DNA from 3 places in the Megasphaera hexanoica genome. Region 1 is predicted to be linked to each of the others. Evidence: riboswitches for the same ligand, from Rfam matches in the RefSeq annotation. Region 1 holds a riboswitch; each other region holds the start of a gene.
What was found. Region 1 has a riboswitch for FMN ahead of ribD (bifunctional diaminohydroxyphosphoribosylaminopyrimidine deaminase/5-amino-6-(5-phosphoribosylamino)uracil reductase RibD). Riboswitches for the same ligand answer to the same signal wherever they lie in the genome.
Positions count from the first base shown of each region.

Region 1 (6,029 bases):
AATCTAAAATAGGCCTGGTGCGCAAAGTGAATGAAGATTCATACTATATCAGTGCTGATCAGGATGTATTGGCCGTTGCCGATGGCATGGGCGGGTACGTAGGTGGTGAGATAGCCAGTAAAACGGCTGTTAAAGCGATTGCCTATTATTTTGAAAATTACACATTTACAGCTCCCGTACAATTGGAAAAAGCCGTTCAATATGCTAATTCCTGCATTCTTAGCAAGACCATGATTGATCCGTCGCTGAAAGGAATGGGGACGACCGTATCGTTAGTGACCTTATCGGGTGAACGGGCTTTCTGGGCACATGTCGGCGACAGCCGGATTTATCTGTACCATGATCATAAATTACAGCAGATTTCCAAAGACCATACGATTGTACAGGTCTTGTTGGAAAAAGGAAAGATTACCGAAGAAGAAGCTGAAAGTCATCCGAAACGGCATGTCCTTACCCGTGCCGTCGGCGTTGACCGTAATTTGTTAGTTGACAGCGGTATTTTCCAGATACATCATGGGGACCGCCTGCTCCTTTGTTCCGACGGATTAACCTCTTTTGTCAGTCAGGAAGAATTATGCGAGGCACTGGGAAATACAGCACTCAGTGAACGGGAAATCATTAATACGTTATTTGACCGTGTTTATGAAAACGGTGCAAAAGATAATGTGACAGCTGTACTTAAAACCGTTGAATGAACAGATACCTGCTATGAAAGTGGTGGAAATCAGAAATGATTGGTCATATCTTAGACAATCGATATAAGATATTGGAAAAAGTGGGTAGCGGCGGCATGGCCAGCGTGTACAAGGCACAGGATATTCTCCTGGACCGGATTGTTGCGGTCAAAGTCCTGCATAGCAAATATGCCAGCGACCATGATTTCGTCGTGCGCTTCCGTCAGGAAGCCCAGGCGGCAGCTAAATTATCCCATCCCAATATTGTAAATATATACGACGTCGGCTACGACGAAAACGCGCATTATATTGTCATGGAATACGTGCGCGGTGAAACACTGAAAGAATATATTGAAAAGCACGGCCATCTGCCAATCAATACGTCAATCCAGATTACCTTCGACATTGGTGAAGCATTGGAGCATGCCCATGCGAACGGAATTGTCCACTGTGATATCAAACCGCACAATATCCTGGTGACAGAAACGGGACGAATCAAAGTGGCCGATTTTGGCATTGCCAGAGCGATTAATTCCAGTGCGACCAACAAAGGGGATAACTCGGTTCTGGGATCGGTCCATTATTTTTCACCTGAACAGGCCAGTGGTGGAAAAATCGATGAACGGACGGATATTTATTCTCTTGGCGTCGTCATGTATGAAATGATGACCGGTGTCGTTCCTTTTGAAGGAGACACGGCAATCAGTGTGGCTCTGCAGCATGTGCAGGATGATATCCCGCTGCCAAGTAAATACAACCGCCGGATTCCCCAGCTGGTAGAACGATGCATTCTGAAGGCCATGGCCAAAAATCCTGACGACCGGTTTCAGTCCGTAACGGAAATGATGTCGGAACTGCGCATGGCCCAGGGATTTGTCAATACGAATAAAGCCAAAGGCGCACCGCCTATTATTAAAAACAATTTCAATACGCAGAAAATACAGCCGATGAAGGACCGGCAGGAACCCAAAAGAAAAGGCTTTTTTGCCCGGTTCGTCGATTCTATCAGCAATCATTCCAAAAAATCTATCGTCATTGGAATGATGATTGTATTTGTAGCGACTTTCGCCTGGGCCTTTTTCTCCTTCGGTAATTTCTGGAGTACAGAAAATATCACCGTTCCTGATGTGACAGGGAAACAGGTAGAAATTGCCAAGAATATATTGAAGAAGAAAAATCTCGATGTGTCTGTCAAGGAAGTCGAAAGTTCAGATGTGCCGATTGGTGAGGTCATCAGCCAGACGCCGTCAGGCGGTGCTGTCGTCAAAGCCCAGCGGACAATCCATCTGACGGTCAGCAAGGGCAATAAGGGAGAAGAAGTCCTGATTCCGGACCTGAAAGGGCTGACGATGGATGAGGCAGAAAAGATTCTGAAAGAAATCGGTCTTTCCATCGGCAAGGTCAAGTATGAATCCAGTGATTCTGTCGAAAACGGCCATATCATCAGCCAGAATCCCAAATCACCTGATAAAGTAGAAAAGGGAACGAAAATCAACCTCGTGATCTGCCGCAAGAACAGTGATGAAACAAAACCGTCCAAGGCACTGCCCGATACGTCTGGCATGAGTCTCGATGCGGCCATCAAAGCCTTGCAGGATGCCGGTTATAATGTAGGTAATATTTCTAATCTCGACAGCTCGAAAGACCAGAGCCAGGCTAAAGTCACCAGTCAGTCCCAGCAGGGGGATTCTGTCGATTTGTCTGTCGAATATCCGTCGGCGGCACCGGCAGCTGATCCCAATGCCAACAATCAGGAACAGGCCGGAACGACTCATACGGGCATGGTCAATATCAGCGTTCCATCCGGTGCTTCCAGTCAGCATGTCCAGATTGTCGTCAGTGATGACAACGGATCCCGTGTCGTCTATGACCGGAACCAGTCTGGCGGGGATAGTATCAGTAAGAGCGTCAGCGGTACAGGCCGGACGAGAGTTAAGGTATATATCAATAATTCACTGGTTCAGGACCAGTACATTTAAAGCGCCACAGGGCAGAGGAGGATTATGACAACAGGCCGGGTCATCAAAAATTACAATGGTTTTTATTACGTCGATACAGGAGACCAGGAATTGGTGGAATGCCGGCGCAGAGGGAAGCTGAAAGCGAAGATACTCGTAGGAGACCGGCTGTCTCTGACTATGGTCGATGACCACAAAGGGGTCATCGAAGCCGTCCTGCCGCGGTCTAATGCACTCCGGCGCCCGGCTGTGGCCAATATAGACCAGATGTTCATCATCATGGCAGCCCAGTCACCGGATCCGAACCAGTTCCTGGTGGATAAGATGCTCATGACGTGTGAGTACGCCGGCATCCATCCCAAGCTCTGCTTTAATAAGTGCGATTTGGACCGGGAAAAGGCAGAACAGTATCAGTCTTTTTATCAGGACTGCGGGTACGACGTGTACCTCGTATCGGCCCGGACAGGGGAAGGCATCGACGCGCTTCTCCGGCTCCTGCCCCAGAAGATAACGGCTTTTGGCGGCCCGTCCGGTGTAGGGAAATCCAGCCTGTTATCGCGGATCCTCGGACGGGATTTGTCTGTCGGTCAGGTAAGTGAAAAGATCAAGCGAGGCCGCCATACGACACGTCACTCAGAGATACTCTGCATGGATGACCATACGTATGTCGTCGATACGCCGGGATTCAGTTCTCTGGAATTTGAAAATCTGGAACCCCGGGAACTGATACAGCTGTTCCCTGATATGATGCCATACACCGGTACCTGCCGGTTCAATTCATGCCTCCATTATCATGAACCGGATTGCTGCGTCAAACATGCCGTAGCAGAGGGAAAGATAAGAAAAGAACGATATGAAACGTATTGCAAGATTTTAGAGTCCATTCTGGAAAGGAAACGATTTGCATGGTAGCTATTTGTCCGTCCATTTTATCTGCCGATTTTGCCCGCCTGGCCGATGAAGTCAAAGACGTTGAAAAAGGCGGCGCCGATTATATTCATCTCGATTTGATGGATGGGCATTTTGTGCCCAACCTGACCTTCGGTGTCCCCGTGATTTCCAGCCTGCGCAAGTATACGTCGACGCCCTTTGATGCCCATCTCATGGTAGAACATCCGGAAACGTATATTGATGGCCTGAAGAAAGCGGGCGTCACGTATGTTACGGTCCATCAGGAAGCCTGTATCCATCTGGACCGGGTCATCCAGCAGATTCACGAAGCCGGTATGAAGGCCGGTGCAGCACTCAATCCGGCGACCCCCGTCTCTTCTCTGGAATGCGTGGCCGGAATGGTCGATATGATCCTTATCATGAGTGTCAATCCCGGTTTTGGCGGGCAGAAATTTATCCCGTATACGCTGGATAAAATCCGGGCGGCCCGATCGCTCCTGACGAAGAGCGGCAATACGACAGCCGTCATTGAAGTCGATGGTGGTGTCAATAGCAAGACCGTTCAGGCTGTCAGGGAAGCGGGGGCTGATTTCCTCGTAGCCGGCAGCGCTGTCTTTGGTGCCAAAGACCGGACGGCAGCTATTGCGGCCCTGCGCTGAACGCAGGCAGTGCTTGTATTTCGCATTTTATTATGGTAAAATGTCTTTTGTATGAAAGAACTGAATAGAAATAGTCTTTGGGGCAAGGTGAGAAAGCGACGCTTTCAATTCCTGACCGGCGGTAGAGTCCGCTAACTCCTTATGGGAGCTGAACCGATGGGATTTCGGTACCGACAGTATAGTCTGGATGGGAAAAGACAGCACGGACGTGTTTATTTAGTGTGCTCAAAAAGGCTATTGGTATGTATGTGTACCGATGGCCTTTTTTGTTTCTGTGACAGGAAAGGAAGGACAATCTTGGAACCGATAGAATATATGCAGGAAGCCCTGTCTCTGGCCAGACTGGCACTGGGGTATACATCCCCAAACCCGGCTGTAGGCTGTGTGATTGTCAAAGACGGTAAAATCGTAGGACGGGGCTATCACCACAAGGCCGGTACACCTCACGCAGAAGTATGGGCACTGCGGGAAGCGGGAGATCAGGCTGAAGGAGCTACGGTGTACGTCACGTTGGAACCGTGTGCTCATTATGGACGGACGCCTCCCTGCGCCCGGACGCTGGTAGAAAGAAAGGTGGGAAAGGTCGTCATGGCCATGCTGGATCCCAATCCTCTCGTCGCCGGAAAAGGTGCTGCGATTTTACGGCAGGCCGGTATTCCCGTGGAGGTAGGACTTCTTTCCCGCGAAGCCGCCCAGCTCAATGAAGTATTTATCAAGAATATGATGGTTGAAAAGCCATTTATCGCATCCAAACTGGCCCAGAGCCTGGATGGCCGTATTGCTTCGCGGACAGGTAAATCCCAGTGGATTACCAATGAAGAAGCGCGGCGGGAGGGCCATTATCTGCGCTCTATCTATGATGGAATCCTGGTAGGCATTAATACCATCCTGGCGGACAATCCTCTTTTGACCTGCCGCATACAGCGTAAAGAGCAGGAGGCGCCTCACCAGCCCGTGCGCATTGTCCTGGATACTCACGGCCGTATACCGGAAACGGCACTGGTCATAACGGATAAGACTACCGATACGATCGTTGTCACGACGACATTGTGTCATACAGATAAAATGCGCCGCCTGAAAGAACTGGGCGTCCGCGTTATTCTGGCCCCGCTGACAGGAGAAGGACATATTGACCTGGTACAGGCAGTGAATCTGTTGTGGAAAGAGGGCATACGCAGTATTCTCGTAGAAGGCGGCAGCACCGTACAGGGGAGTTTTTTTGATTACAAACTGGTCGATAAGATATATGCTTTTGTTGGAAATAAGGTTATTGGCGGTTCACAGTCGCTCCCCTCTGTCGGTGGGAAAGGTGTTGACGATCTGGCTGAATGCATGCCTCTTTCCTATGACAGTGTCAAAATGTTAGATACTAATATATTGATTACAGCTTATAATACAGAAAGGGAGGGTGCCTATGTTCACTGGCATCATTGAGGAATTGGGGATAATCCGTGCCATGGACCGCCGCACTGACTCCATCGTCCTTACGATAGAAGCCCACACGGTGCTGGAAGGTACACGCATCGGCGACAGCATTGCCGTCAATGGTGTCTGCCTGACTGTGACATCCCTGAACGATACTTCGTTTACGGCGGATGTCATGCACGAAACGATGCGGCGGACGTCCTTCTGTGAACTGCGTACCGGTTCTCCTGTCAATCTGGAACGGGCGATGCAGGTCGGCGGCCGCCTGGGAGGTCATATCGTCAGCGGCCATATCGATGGAACGGGCCATGTGTCGCGTATAGAAAACGACGGGATTGCCCGGGTTATCACCATTTCCATTCCTAAGGACATGGCACCCTTTATCGTAGAAAAAGGTTCCATTACCATTGATGGAATCAGCC
Region 1 is NZ_CP171361.1:1,954,002-1,960,030, reverse strand. Features, by position in the region: gene ACGTIC_RS09640 (Stp1/IreP family PP2C-type Ser/Thr phosphatase) at 1-695, shown strand, start outside; gene pknB (Stk1 family PASTA domain-containing Ser/Thr kinase) at 731-2,653, shown strand; gene rsgA (ribosome small subunit-dependent GTPase A) at 2,678-3,544, shown strand; gene rpe (ribulose-phosphate 3-epimerase) at 3,538-4,182, shown strand; FMN riboswitch at 4,252-4,385, shown strand; gene ribD (bifunctional diaminohydroxyphosphoribosylaminopyrimidine deaminase/5-amino-6-(5-phosphoribosylamino)uracil reductase RibD) at 4,480-5,616, shown strand; gene ACGTIC_RS09615 (riboflavin synthase) at 5,597-6,029, shown strand, end outside.

Region 2 (6,029 bases), 1.1 Mb from region 1:
CAGAGACTGGGGAGCGCGGCGGTTCATGTCAAACCCGCCATTGTGGTGGTGAAATTCCCGCTTGGAATGAAACTCTTTCTTTTCCGGAGCCGGCTGTGTCCGCTTGATAGACAGGCCGATCTTCCCTTTTTCATCAATAGATAATACCTTGACATGTACCTTATCCTGAACTTTCAGGAAATCATGAACATCTTTTACATATTCATTTGCTACTTCAGAAATATGGACGAGACCAATTTTTTTATCCGGCAGTTCGACAAATGCACCGAACTTGGTTATTCCTGTAACAGTTCCTTCCAATACACTGCCTACTTCGATTGTCATGCTGCTAAGACATCCTCCTTTAACTATAGACACGCGTCGCAAATAGCGTTTACACACATTATACTAATAAACATTAAAAAATTCAATCGTAAATTATGCTTTCTACTGCCTTTCCGCCCCATCAGCGACGGTATGGGATTTCACCCGGCTTTGCCAGTCCGAACTGTTCCCGCGCCTGTCGCATGATTTCTTCCGGTGAAGACAGCCGGTCTTTTTCTTCATGCAGTTTCTGGTTTTCTTCAGTCAATTCCCGTTCCTGGTTGACCGTTATCGTCATATCCTGATGAATCTGCCATAACTCATATATCTTGGAACCGAGAAACAGGCCGCCAAAAATCAAAATAGCCACGACAATCCGCTTATAAGCAGACCAGCCCGCCTTTTTCCTGCGGCGGACGTTCCGTCTCCTGCCCTGCCCGGATAGGCGCGGTCGTCCTGTACGTTTCACCGTCATGTCTCAGCTCCTTTTCAGATTAAAAAAATCTTAACTTATAGTATACCTTGAAATGACTACAAGATAAAGCCTTTTCCCGATATTTAAAGGGAAATGCCGTAATGTGGCTGACGAAAAGGGCCAATTTCTTAGAGATTATCCCCTTTTAAAATAGGAGAATCTCTCCTATAATAGACATATGTATTCGAAAAGGAGGCTACGTTATGCCATATACACCGATAAACGATGAAATACTGACCAGGCTGAAAGAAATTGCCGGCAGCAAAAATGTCCTTACAGAGACTGACGCCATGCAGCCATACAGCCATGACGAAGTAACCGATCCGGCATACCACCATATGCCGGAAGCCGTCGTATTTGCCGAATCAGCCCAACAGGCCGCGGCCATCGTACAGCTGGCCAACGAGTATCATTTCCCTGTCGTTCCCCGCGGTGCCGGAACAGGGCTGGCCTGCGGAGCTGTTCCCATCTATGGAGGCATCGTATTGTCACTGGAAAAAATGAACCATATCCTGGAAATCAATACAGACAGCCTGTACGCAGTCGTTGAACCGGGTGTGCGCACGTCAGATTTGCAAAAAGCCGCTGAAGAAAAAGGATTATTCTATGCCGGCGACCCCTGCAGCGGCGATTCCTGTTTCATCGGCGGAAACATCGCGACCAATGCCGGTGGCAACCGGGCCGTAAAATACGGGACAACGCGGCATCAGGTCTATTCCATTGAAATCGTAAATCCTACGGGACGGATTGTACAGCTCGGTGCCCGCCTGCAGAAGCAATCGACGGGATATTGTCTGGATCAGCTGGTCATCGGATCAGAAGGAACACTGGGCATCATCACCAAAGCCACGTTGAAATTACTCCCCAAACCCCGGTACAAGCTGGACCTTCTCGCCGTGTTCGACGACACAGCAGCGTCCATCGGCGTCGTCAATAAAATCATAAAAGCCGGCATAACGCCGACGTGCGTTGAGTTTATGGACAACATCACCATCAAATCCGTAGAACGCTATCTGAACGAAACGCTCCAAGGCAGCGATACGGGCAATTATCTGATTGTGGAAGTAGAAGGCACGAGTGAAGACGACCTCGATGATAAAGCCATCGTCCTCGACGAACTGTGCACGGCCAGTGGTGCTTCTTCCGTACTGGTCGCCGACCCGGCCCGGATCTGGCAGGCCCGCAAGGCCTTTGCCGAAGCGGTACGTGCCGAAAGCCTTATCGTATGTAAGGAAGACGTCGTCGTCCCTGTCGATCAGGAGCCGCGGCTTCTGGCCCGGATTCTGGAACTGGCCCGGAAATATGGCCTCATCACACGCATCGCCAGTCATGCCGGAGATGGCAATATTCATTTGAACATTTTGAAAAACGAGGACCTCACATACGAACAATGGGAAGAAAAAGTTTCGGAAAATCAGCAGGAGCTGTATCGTTTCATTTATCAGCTGGGTGGCCGTCTGTCTGGTGAACACGGAATTGGCAGCAAACGCAAGGCATTGATGGAAGAATTCACCAATCCCGACGAACTGGCCATGATGCGGGCCGTAAAAAAAGCGCTCGATCCAAACAACATCCTCAATCCCGGTAAAATCTTTGATGTGGAATGAATACCTGAAAGGTGTCTCTTTACTTCCTTTCTATTTGCAGGTATAATAGAATAATCTTCAGGGCAGGGCGCAATCCCCGACCGGCGGTGACAGTCCGCGAACACGCAGTGTACGATTTGGTGAAATTCCAAAACCGACAGTAGAGTCTGGATGAGAGAAGATATGATGATAGTGTATGTGTATTCTTATTGTCATAAAGCCCTGTGCATGCATAGTGCAACAGGGCTTTTAATTATATACAGGAGGTTTCTGATGGATACAAAAGAACAAACATATAATACGATTGAAGAAGCAATCCAGGAATTGCAGTCTGGTCATATCGTCATGGTTGCCGACGATCCCGAACGGGAAGATGAAGCCAACTTCATCTGCGCTGCCCAGTACTGCACCCCGGAAAACGTCAATTTCATGATGAATCATGGCAAGGGACTCATCTGCCTGCCCGTCAGTCAGGAATATGCCCATAAGCTGGGCTTGTTCCCTATGGTAGGCGAAAACACCAACAACAACCATACGGCTTTTACCGTTTCTATCGACTATAAAGATACAGATTCGGGTATCACGGCAGAAGACCGGGCCCGTACTATCCAGAAAGCCGCGACAGATTCTATCTCAGCTGATGATTTTACCCGGCCGGGACATGTATTTCCCCTGACCGGCGTCAAGGGCGGTGTCCTCATGCGCAACGGCCACACGGAAGCCACATTGGACCTGTTGCGCCTGGCCGGGCTGAAGCAAGTCGGCGTATGCTGCGAAATCCTCGATGAACGCGGCGAAATCATGCACTCCAAGGCACTTTGGGAACTGGCCCGCACTCACCACCTGACTTTCGTCTCCATCCACGATCTGCAGAATTACTGCCGTCGTCATGACAAACACGTCGTGCGGGAAGCTACGGCAAAGATGCCTACCAAATACGGCGAATTCAAGATTTACGGTTATATCAATGACCTGACCGGGGAACACCATGTCGCCCTCGTCAAAGGCGAAATCGGCGATGGCAAAAATCTCCTCTGCCGGGTCCATTCGGAATGCCTGACCGGTGATGTCTTCGGTTCCTGCCGCTGCGACTGCGGTGAACAGCTGGCCGCCGCCCTGACGCAGATCAATAAGGAAGGGCGGGGCATCCTCCTGTATATGCGCCAGGAAGGACGCGGCATCGGCCTCATCAATAAGCTCAAAGCCTATGCCCTGCAGGAACAGGGGTATGACACAGTAGAAGCCAACGAAAAACTGGGCTTTGCCCCGGATCTCCGCGAATACTGGATCGGTGCCCAGATACTCCAGGACCTGGGGGCCCGGGAATTACGGCTCCTTACCAATAATCCCCTCAAGATTTACGGTCTCGAAGGGTTTGGCGTGGAAATCGTCGAACGGGTTCCCATTGAAATGCCGGCCCAGAAATTTGATGAATTCTATCTGGAAACTAAGAAAAATAAGATGGGGCATATCTTGACTCATCTGAAATAAGTGATTGTAAAAAAGGCAGTAGCATTACGCGTTTTTGCGTAATGCTACTGCTTTTTTAAGCGGAATCATATGTGTATTACGTAATCTTAAGCTGCGCCGCCTTCATTATCGGCTTCACCGCTGGACCATACTTTCTGTGCATAGATGGCATTGAACAACAGAGCGGCCTGTAACGCCACCTGGGACAAGTTGGCTCCCAGGGTGCCAATCGTGTTGTCCCCCAGTACCATCTGAATCGATAAAATCGTCCAATAAATAAAATTGGCAATATTGACAAAAATCCAGAGAGACCAGTTTTCATTATACTTCAGAATGTAGAGAATCTGAGCTATAAAGCTGACTACGAAGTTAATGGAATCAAAATAAGGCAGCTGGCCGCCTACCTGGGCCAGGACGAACCAGCCGGCCGCCCAGGCAATGAAGGCTGCCATAAATACTTTTTTCCGCGTCCCCGGTTGAAACGAATGAGTCGTTTCCTGATGCCCCCACATATACCATCCTATCGGCTGGGAAATGACATAGACGATATCCATGGCAAAAGACCCATAGGCATGGCTGATCCAGGCAATGTATGTCATGGCAACGCATTGTACAAAGCCAAAGATAAAAGATATTTTACGGCCTTTCATGCCGTATACCAGACAAAGCACTCCGGCTACGCCGGAAATCATGCCGACGATGCTGTCGGGGGCGATGGCATAGACGACGAGCTGCAATAAAATCAGCACGGCCACATAGGTAACTTCAAAGCGCTTCCAGTTGGTAAAGAGCTGGCTATAAAACCAATTATGCTGTGTTGTTTCCATATTATGCTTCTCCTTCCGGATCAGAAAGGATCTGCAGAGCCGTCACGAGCGAGTCCTGTTCTCCCTTTGCCATGAGATCGGCACTATTCACTAAATCATTGACACCTTCTGCCAGGTCTCCCTGATAGAGGACGACATTATTCAGGATCGACAATGTTTCCATATGGCGCAAGCGGCCGATAATCATCAGAATCCCCGATTCCATATCATCGGCGACAATGCCCTTTTCAGACCAGAACGCTTCGGTCTTATCATTGTCATCCATATAAAATCCATCGTGCGAACGGATAATGCCATAACAGGCCTTTGGAGCATATGTATGGGCCAGGGCCAGGAGCCGGAAGGACGGTACGGCCGGATATATTTCCGGCACATACTTGCGGGACAGTCCATCATCGCGGACAGCTCCTTCGGCAATCACTAACTGCCCTAGCGGTATATCATGCTGCATGGCTCCGGCAGAACCGACGCGGATAACCCGTTTAATACCGACATTATGCATTTCTTCCACGGCAATGCCCGCAGACGGTGCTCCGATTCCTGTAGACATAGCTAGTATCTTTTTCCCCTTGTACATGCCAATAATGGATTTGTATTCCCGGTTACAGGCCCAGGGAACGACATGATCCATCAATTTCGCAATCGTATCTACCCGTGCAGGATCTCCCATGATAATGGCAGAATCCGTGTCAATGGCTTTGGTCAGCTGGGTATGGGGCTGAGGAATTTCTTTCGCTTCCATACTGAATCCTTCTTTCCCTTTTGTCTAAATAATCGTAATACGGCCCTGTGGTTTTGCATACGTATCTCCCACGTTTCCTCCCAGAGCTTCTTTGATATAATTGCGGGCAGCATCGACATCGAGATAATCGACATCACCAACCGTTACTTTAGCGGGATCTGTCAAGGCAGAATAGGTATCGCCACCCGATGTCAGATAATCGGGAACGACGATGCAATACGTCGCATCGGGGTTGAAGGATTTGCCACCTACTTTTGTAATGGTCACGCGGCTTCCCGGTTTTGCCGGACTATAATAGGTGGAATGAGGATATACGTCCCCTTTGGCATAAGGTACCCGCGTATCGACGGTGTATTCAATCCCTGCTACCTGCGGAAATGCACCAATAGCTTTCGGGGTCGTACAGGTTGCGGCTTCCAGGATTTCCAATAACGTCGATCCTTTCATCGTCACATATTGGAGGTAGTTGTGATAAGGCATGACGAGCAGCAAATCATTTTCTGTGATTTTTCCCTTGTTGATAGAAGCACGGATACTGCCGCCATTCATGATAGCCCCATCAACACGGACATGCTGTAACACCGTAGCCTGACGTACCTGCCACAGGAAGGCATCGGCCAGAAAAT
Region 2 is NZ_CP171361.1:841,771-847,799, reverse strand. Features, by position in the region: gene ACGTIC_RS03940 (S1 domain-containing RNA-binding protein) at 1-324, opposite strand, end outside; gene ACGTIC_RS03935 (septum formation initiator family protein) at 446-778, opposite strand; gene ACGTIC_RS03930 (FAD-binding oxidoreductase) at 982-2,385, shown strand; FMN riboswitch at 2,435-2,551, shown strand; gene ACGTIC_RS03925 (bifunctional 3,4-dihydroxy-2-butanone-4-phosphate synthase/GTP cyclohydrolase II) at 2,638-3,855, shown strand; gene pnuC (nicotinamide riboside transporter PnuC) at 3,942-4,661, opposite strand; gene ACGTIC_RS03915 (nucleoside phosphorylase) at 4,663-5,403, opposite strand; gene ACGTIC_RS03910 (bifunctional UDP-sugar hydrolase/5'-nucleotidase) at 5,428-6,029, opposite strand, start outside.
Region 2: linked by a shared signal. The riboswitch ahead of ACGTIC_RS03925 (bifunctional 3,4-dihydroxy-2-butanone-4-phosphate synthase/GTP cyclohydrolase II) and the one ahead of ribD (bifunctional diaminohydroxyphosphoribosylaminopyrimidine deaminase/5-amino-6-(5-phosphoribosylamino)uracil reductase RibD) in region 1 are both predicted to bind FMN.

Region 3 (6,029 bases), 670 kb from region 1:
CTGCCGGAAGTCGAGAAGAGGCTCCTGTATGTCATATTCCACCTTTATCATGCGCATAGCCTTATCCACACATGCCGCATCACGCCCGGCTACAAGAGCCACTGGGTCTCCAACATATCGTATCTGTCTATCCAGTATAAGCCGGTCATACGGACTGAGTTCCGGATAGGTCTGGCCGGCAATAGTAAACCGCGTCTTAGGGACATCCTCTGCTGTCAGGATGCATTCAATGCCCGGAACGGTCAGGGCAGCTTTCGTGTCAACATGACGTACGATGGCTCTGGCATGAGGGCTGCGCAGAGCTTTGACGATTAGACAGCCTTCCGGTGCTAAATCTTCCGTATAAGCCGGTTTTCCTGTCATCAGTTGCAGGGCATCTTTTTTCATAACCACCCGGTTGATTTCTCTCATAACCGCATCCCCTTTCCTTTTTCTGTCAGATACCGTTTCAATGCCCTCATATGACTGACATATCCCGTACATCGGCAGAGATTGCCTGCCAGGTATTCTTTGATTTCTTCTTCTCCAGGATTATCTAATTCTCTTGCCATAGCCAGCACATTCATGACAAAACCGGGATTACAAAATCCACACTGATCGCTGCCTTCTTGTCCCATATATCGGGCAAATTCCTGTGCTTCATCCTGCAGTCCTTCCAGTGTCATAACATGCTTTCCGTCAATGCGGGCGGCCAGCACGGCACAGGACAGTACCGGTTTTTCCTCCAGCCATACCGTACATAATCCGCATGCTGTCGTTTCACAACCGCATTTGACGCTATAACATCCCTTTTTACGCAATAATTCATACAGCATCTGTCCTGGTAAAATTTCATCACTTTCCATCTTTCCATTAAGCCAGTACTGAATTCTCATTAGTCTCCCTCCCCTGCCGTCTGTAATAACAACCGCCTGCACAGAACCATCGCCATATCATGCCGGTATATGCGGCTGGCCCGCATATTATCTTCAAAAGATAAAGAATCCGCCACTTCACGGGCCGCCCGTTCCGCTTCCTCCCCGGTCATTCCCGTACCTGCCGGAAGACATCGTACCTGTGCTCTCATCGGTCGTGCTCCCACACTGCAGGAGACGCTATCTGCTGTGCGGGATACGGCACAGGCCAGGACAGGAAAATCGGTCGCGTTCAGCCGCAGCGAAGCATAGGCCGTCCGCCGTTTCTTTTTAGGGAGATATATGCCTTTTAAAATATCCGTATCTGCCGTCTTTTCCGCAAAAAGAGACAGGGGTATTCGTCCGCCTTTATATAAATCGGCTTCTGCATCCAAAGCCAGAAAGAGTGTCAATACATCAGAAAAGCCAAACCGGCCCCAGATGCTCCCTCCTACCGTCGCCATATTGCGAAATTGTGTACCCACAATATGACGCAATGCTTCCTTCATAGCCCCCTGGGTATACGTTTCCAGTGATTCAGAAATTTCCAGTTGGCGCAATGGCACCATAGCTCCAATATAAAATGCTTCTTCTGTTTCGCGTATTTCATCCAGTCCCAAATCCATCAAATCAATTGCCGTTGCCACCCTGCGGCGGGGAGACATGCGCAGCCAGCAACCGCCACCCAGGATAACCGCTGACCGTTTCTGATTTAACTGCCAGGCTTCCTCCAGGCTTTTTGCTTTAACATAATGAGCTATATTCATACCGTTCCTCCTGTTCAGCGCATGCAGATTCTATATCTGCCTGACCGTTTTTGTCTATTTTGATTTTCATAATGATATCTTTTTGATTCTTTAAATTTCTCCTGCTACATAGTTGCAATGCGTAAAATTAATGGTATAATAAAAATGTCTTCAGGGCAGGGTGCAATTCCCGACCGGCGGTATAGTCCGCTAGCGCTTTGGCGCATGATTTGGTGCAATTCCAAAACCGACCGTATAGTCTGGATGGAAGAAGGCAATCTCAGGCTGCGTCCGCAGTCTGTCTGATGCTGTGCCTGTATGCCCTGACCGTCCTGGTCAGGGTTATTTTTTTGCTGAAGACAATTCCCAATACCCTTATATACGGAGGCATGCATTATGACAATGAAACGAACGTACAACACTATCGATGAAGCACTGGATGCTTTGCGCCAGGGCCGGATTATCATCGCCACAGATGATCCGGACAGAGAAAATGAAGGTGATTTTATCTGCGCCGCCCAGTACTGCACAACAGAAAATATGAATTTCATGGCGACTCATGGAAAAGGTCTCATCTGCCTTCCCATCAGTTCGGCCTTTGCAGAAAAACTTGCTCTGCCGCCTATGGTAGCCCGGAATACGGACAACCATGAAACGGCCTTTACCGTCTCCATAGACCACGTAGAAACAACAACGGGTATTTCCGCAGTGGAACGGGCTTATACGGCGCGGATGCTGGCAGAAGATGCTTCCCGTCCGTCAGACTTCCGTCGTCCCGGGCATATGTTTCCCCTCATCGCCAAAGAAGGCGGACTTTTCACCCGCGGCGGACATACAGAAGCCACGGTAGATCTCATGCGTCTCGCTGGCCTGAAAGAAGCCGGATTATGCTGTGAAATCATGGCCGAAGACGGAACCATGATGCGTACACCTCAGTTATGGCACCTGGCAGATATGTATCATCTGCCCTTCATTACATTGAAAGATATCAAAGACTACATGGCCCGTCAGGCAAATAAATCCTGATGGTCCTTTACAAAGGAAACTGCCCATTGGGGTGTGATTTCCAGCATGTCATCCGGCGGCAGCGCCTCTCCCAGATCACGCTCCAGTGCCTGATACGTTTGGTGCATGGAATCATTAAACGGAAGCATGCCTGATTTCTGCTGGCTCTGGTCAGCAAAATGAAAGGCATCGCCCGATTCACTGTGAGTAAATTCAATCAGGCTGGCATGAATCGGGCTGGCCTGTGCTGCCAGAAAAGATTGAATCATTACTTTCATGATTTCTATTACTCTGTCATCGTATCCGGCGTCAAAAATGGCAAGTTTTTCCAGTAACTGCGCCCGCTGGCGGATAAGGCGATAGCGGAATGCCTTCATGAATTCATATTCCGGCTTCTGCAGTGACTGATGCATATTTGTCACATCTCCTCCGCCGGGAGCATAATAAATGACCAGGCGCAGATTGCTCTGAATATAAAGGAAATCATAATCGAGATATGTTTCATGTCCGCACTTCGGACACTGAAACCGAAAGAGAGATAAATCCCGTACTTTATCCCGAAGTTCGGGATTTTTGTCTATCTGTATGCGGTCCCATATTTTAAACCGGCTTTTCTTGCCACAGGCAGGACATTCCAGATTGCGGTTATAATGATCCGCATGTTTCACAGTTTCCATGATGAAGGCTCCTATTGATAAAAATATAAGTTTAATTCCATTATAGGCCAGAGCTTTTTCCTTGTCTATGCACAAATGAATATCTTACCCATAATTGAAAGCCCTGTCCAGCTTCTTGAATGCTGCACAGGGCTTTTTCATCTCACTTTATAAACTTTTGGTATATGTTTTTCGTCCGCTCCGATATGGGCATATGCAAATCCCGTTCCAGTACCTGGCAGCAGTTGCGATACCATTTCTCTACCATAACCGTGTCTTTCTGACTCCCATAACTGCGCAGTAAAATACGATACCCTTCTTCCCAGCAAGGGTCCACGGTCAATATCCATTCTGCTTGTTTTTCTGCCTGTTCATACCGGTTCTGGTCCAGATAAGATACGGCCAGGCGGGTGCCACTATTCAGGGCCAGCAATTTTAATTGATCCCGCTTCTGTAACAAGACTTCTCCTAATATTTCACCACTGAGATATTCTCCTTTATACAAATCCAGCCCTTCCCGGATCAAAACCTGTCCTTCATCTGTTTTTTGGGGAAGCATTTGCAGCCCTTTCTTTACTAATTCTTCAAAATTCCGGATATCAAGATGGCAGTCGTTGAATGCTGTAAATTGCAGACTTGTCTTATTTTTACGGATAAATGTGCTCGGCATCCGTGGCCGGCGTTCCGGTTCCAATGTATTAAGCAGACAGTTCAATGTCACTTTAAAGTTATTGCGTCCTGTCCGTTCGTCCGCATCAGGCCATAAAATATTCATAAGTTTTTCCCGGCTCATGGGGATATCATAAAATGAGATTAGCAGTAAAAACAACTGCTTGGCCGACTGCCTGGTCCAATCTCCTGACAAAATCTGTCTTCCTTGGAACATAAGAGATAAGCCTCCAAAGGTAGTAATGACAGAATTAAGAGGAGTCACAGTATTTGCCGCAGGCCGGATCATCTGATGATAAGACTGCAGCGTATCACAGCTCATGTTTCCCAGATTCCCTAAAATGGACTTTTTCTCCATCAGGAACTCATAATGATAGACACGACAGTATGTCACAAATTTCTGATAAAAATTTAAGAATAATCCGGGCTTTTCTAATTGTTGATAGCTGTGACTAAAATATAAAAAGCAGGCTGTCTGTCCCAAAGTATCCCGGCATTTCTGATACAATGCTAACGCTTTTTCCAAATAGGGAAGCCCTTTACTGGCACAATGGCTGAATACAGCTCCCATACCCAGTGTCAGGTACAAAATAGCCGAAAACCAGGCATCCTTCCCTTTCTGTGTGATAGCCAATGCATAGCGTCCGATTCGTTCCGCTTCGCTCCAATTACCATCCAACGAAGCCATCAGGCTTTGTCCCCAGTATATTTCTGTCTTACCCCTTTCAATAGGAAGTTGTTCTGCCAGTTCCAATGCTTTTTCATATTTTTGTTTACAAATATCCTTGTTATGACGATAATCCAGTAACAAGGCATGCCCCATACGGACATAACTAATGACAGCGATAAACCGGGAATGGATAGCCTGTGCGTACTGGATAGCTTTATCAGCATACTGCAGAGCCTGTTCCATATCTCCCTGAATAGAATAACATAATGACAAAATCAGTGAACTGTCACGAAAAGATACGGGAGCACGGTCCAACCGGTCCAGATTATCTCTTTGTAATATCTGACAGACATTCCTGATTTTTCCCGTTCGCAGCCATATGCGCGCCTGAAGATTATTTCTATCGCCATGATCAAAGGGAACTACTTTGTGCCGCAATAACAGATACCGCTCTGCCAGCCGTGAGTTTCCATGATTAATCATATTTTCACTCATGAGATACAGAAGTTCTCCCTTTTTTTCTTCCTGTCCTTCTGGTAATGCCTTATAAGCCTGATGCAGATATCTCTGGGCTTCAACAGGCTGAATAATATCCAGATAAATTTCGCCCAGGCCGCGGCAGCTTTCGCTTTCTCCTACAGAATTTTTCTCTATGGCAAACAACTGATCGGATTGCTCATACCAGTAAACCGCTTTTTCGTACTCACCTGCCAGACGTGCCATGTCGCCAAGTGAAATAAAGATACGAGGATCCTTCCGGTATGGAACGGGAATTTTCTCAATATAATGGCAAAATATTCTCTGCCGGCCTGACACCATCCAATGACGGCCTACTCTGGCGAGAATGTCCAAGGCCCGTTTCCAATCCGTACAAAGGATACAAAAATGCAATGCCCACTCATAATTATTTTTCCTCAGATAATATAAAGCAAAAGACTGGTATAATTTCCGCTTATCGGGCAGCTCAGCTTCCGCTTTCTGCTGCAAAAAAGCCCGGAACAGAGAATGATACTGATAGACTCCATGATCTGACTGCTTGGCCAGCAGTCCCTTTTGAGATATATCCTGTAACAGCTTCGATTCTGAACCAGATTGTATGATATTCTGGCAAAAATCCAAATCAAAATACTCTACCAAAGATGTTTTAAGCATGAAATTCTGTAATTCTTCTGGCTGCCGGTTAAAAAAATCATAGCTCAGATACTCAAAAAACCGTTGCAGGTTCAGTGATTTTTTTTGTAGATAATTTTCATATTGTCCGGCATCTTCGCACCATTGCGCTGCCAGCATCTTTATAACAATAGCCCAGCCTTCCGTTTTTTTGAAAATCGCATGAATATCTTTATCTTGCACATGGGTCAATTGTGATTTTTGAAATAGCTTTTTTATC
Region 3 is NZ_CP171361.1:2,619,778-2,625,806, forward strand. Features, by position in the region: gene ACGTIC_RS12725 (xanthine dehydrogenase family protein molybdopterin-binding subunit) at 1-411, opposite strand, end outside; gene ACGTIC_RS12730 ((2Fe-2S)-binding protein) at 408-875, opposite strand; gene ACGTIC_RS12735 (xanthine dehydrogenase family protein subunit M) at 875-1,660, opposite strand; FMN riboswitch at 1,803-1,919, shown strand; partial or broken gene ribB (3,4-dihydroxy-2-butanone-4-phosphate synthase) at 2,036-2,641, shown strand; gene ACGTIC_RS12745 (CpXC domain-containing protein) at 2,647-3,321, opposite strand; gene ACGTIC_RS12750 (BTAD domain-containing putative transcriptional regulator) at 3,464-6,029, opposite strand, start outside.
Region 3: linked by a shared signal. The riboswitch ahead of ribB (3,4-dihydroxy-2-butanone-4-phosphate synthase) and the one ahead of ribD (bifunctional diaminohydroxyphosphoribosylaminopyrimidine deaminase/5-amino-6-(5-phosphoribosylamino)uracil reductase RibD) in region 1 are both predicted to bind FMN.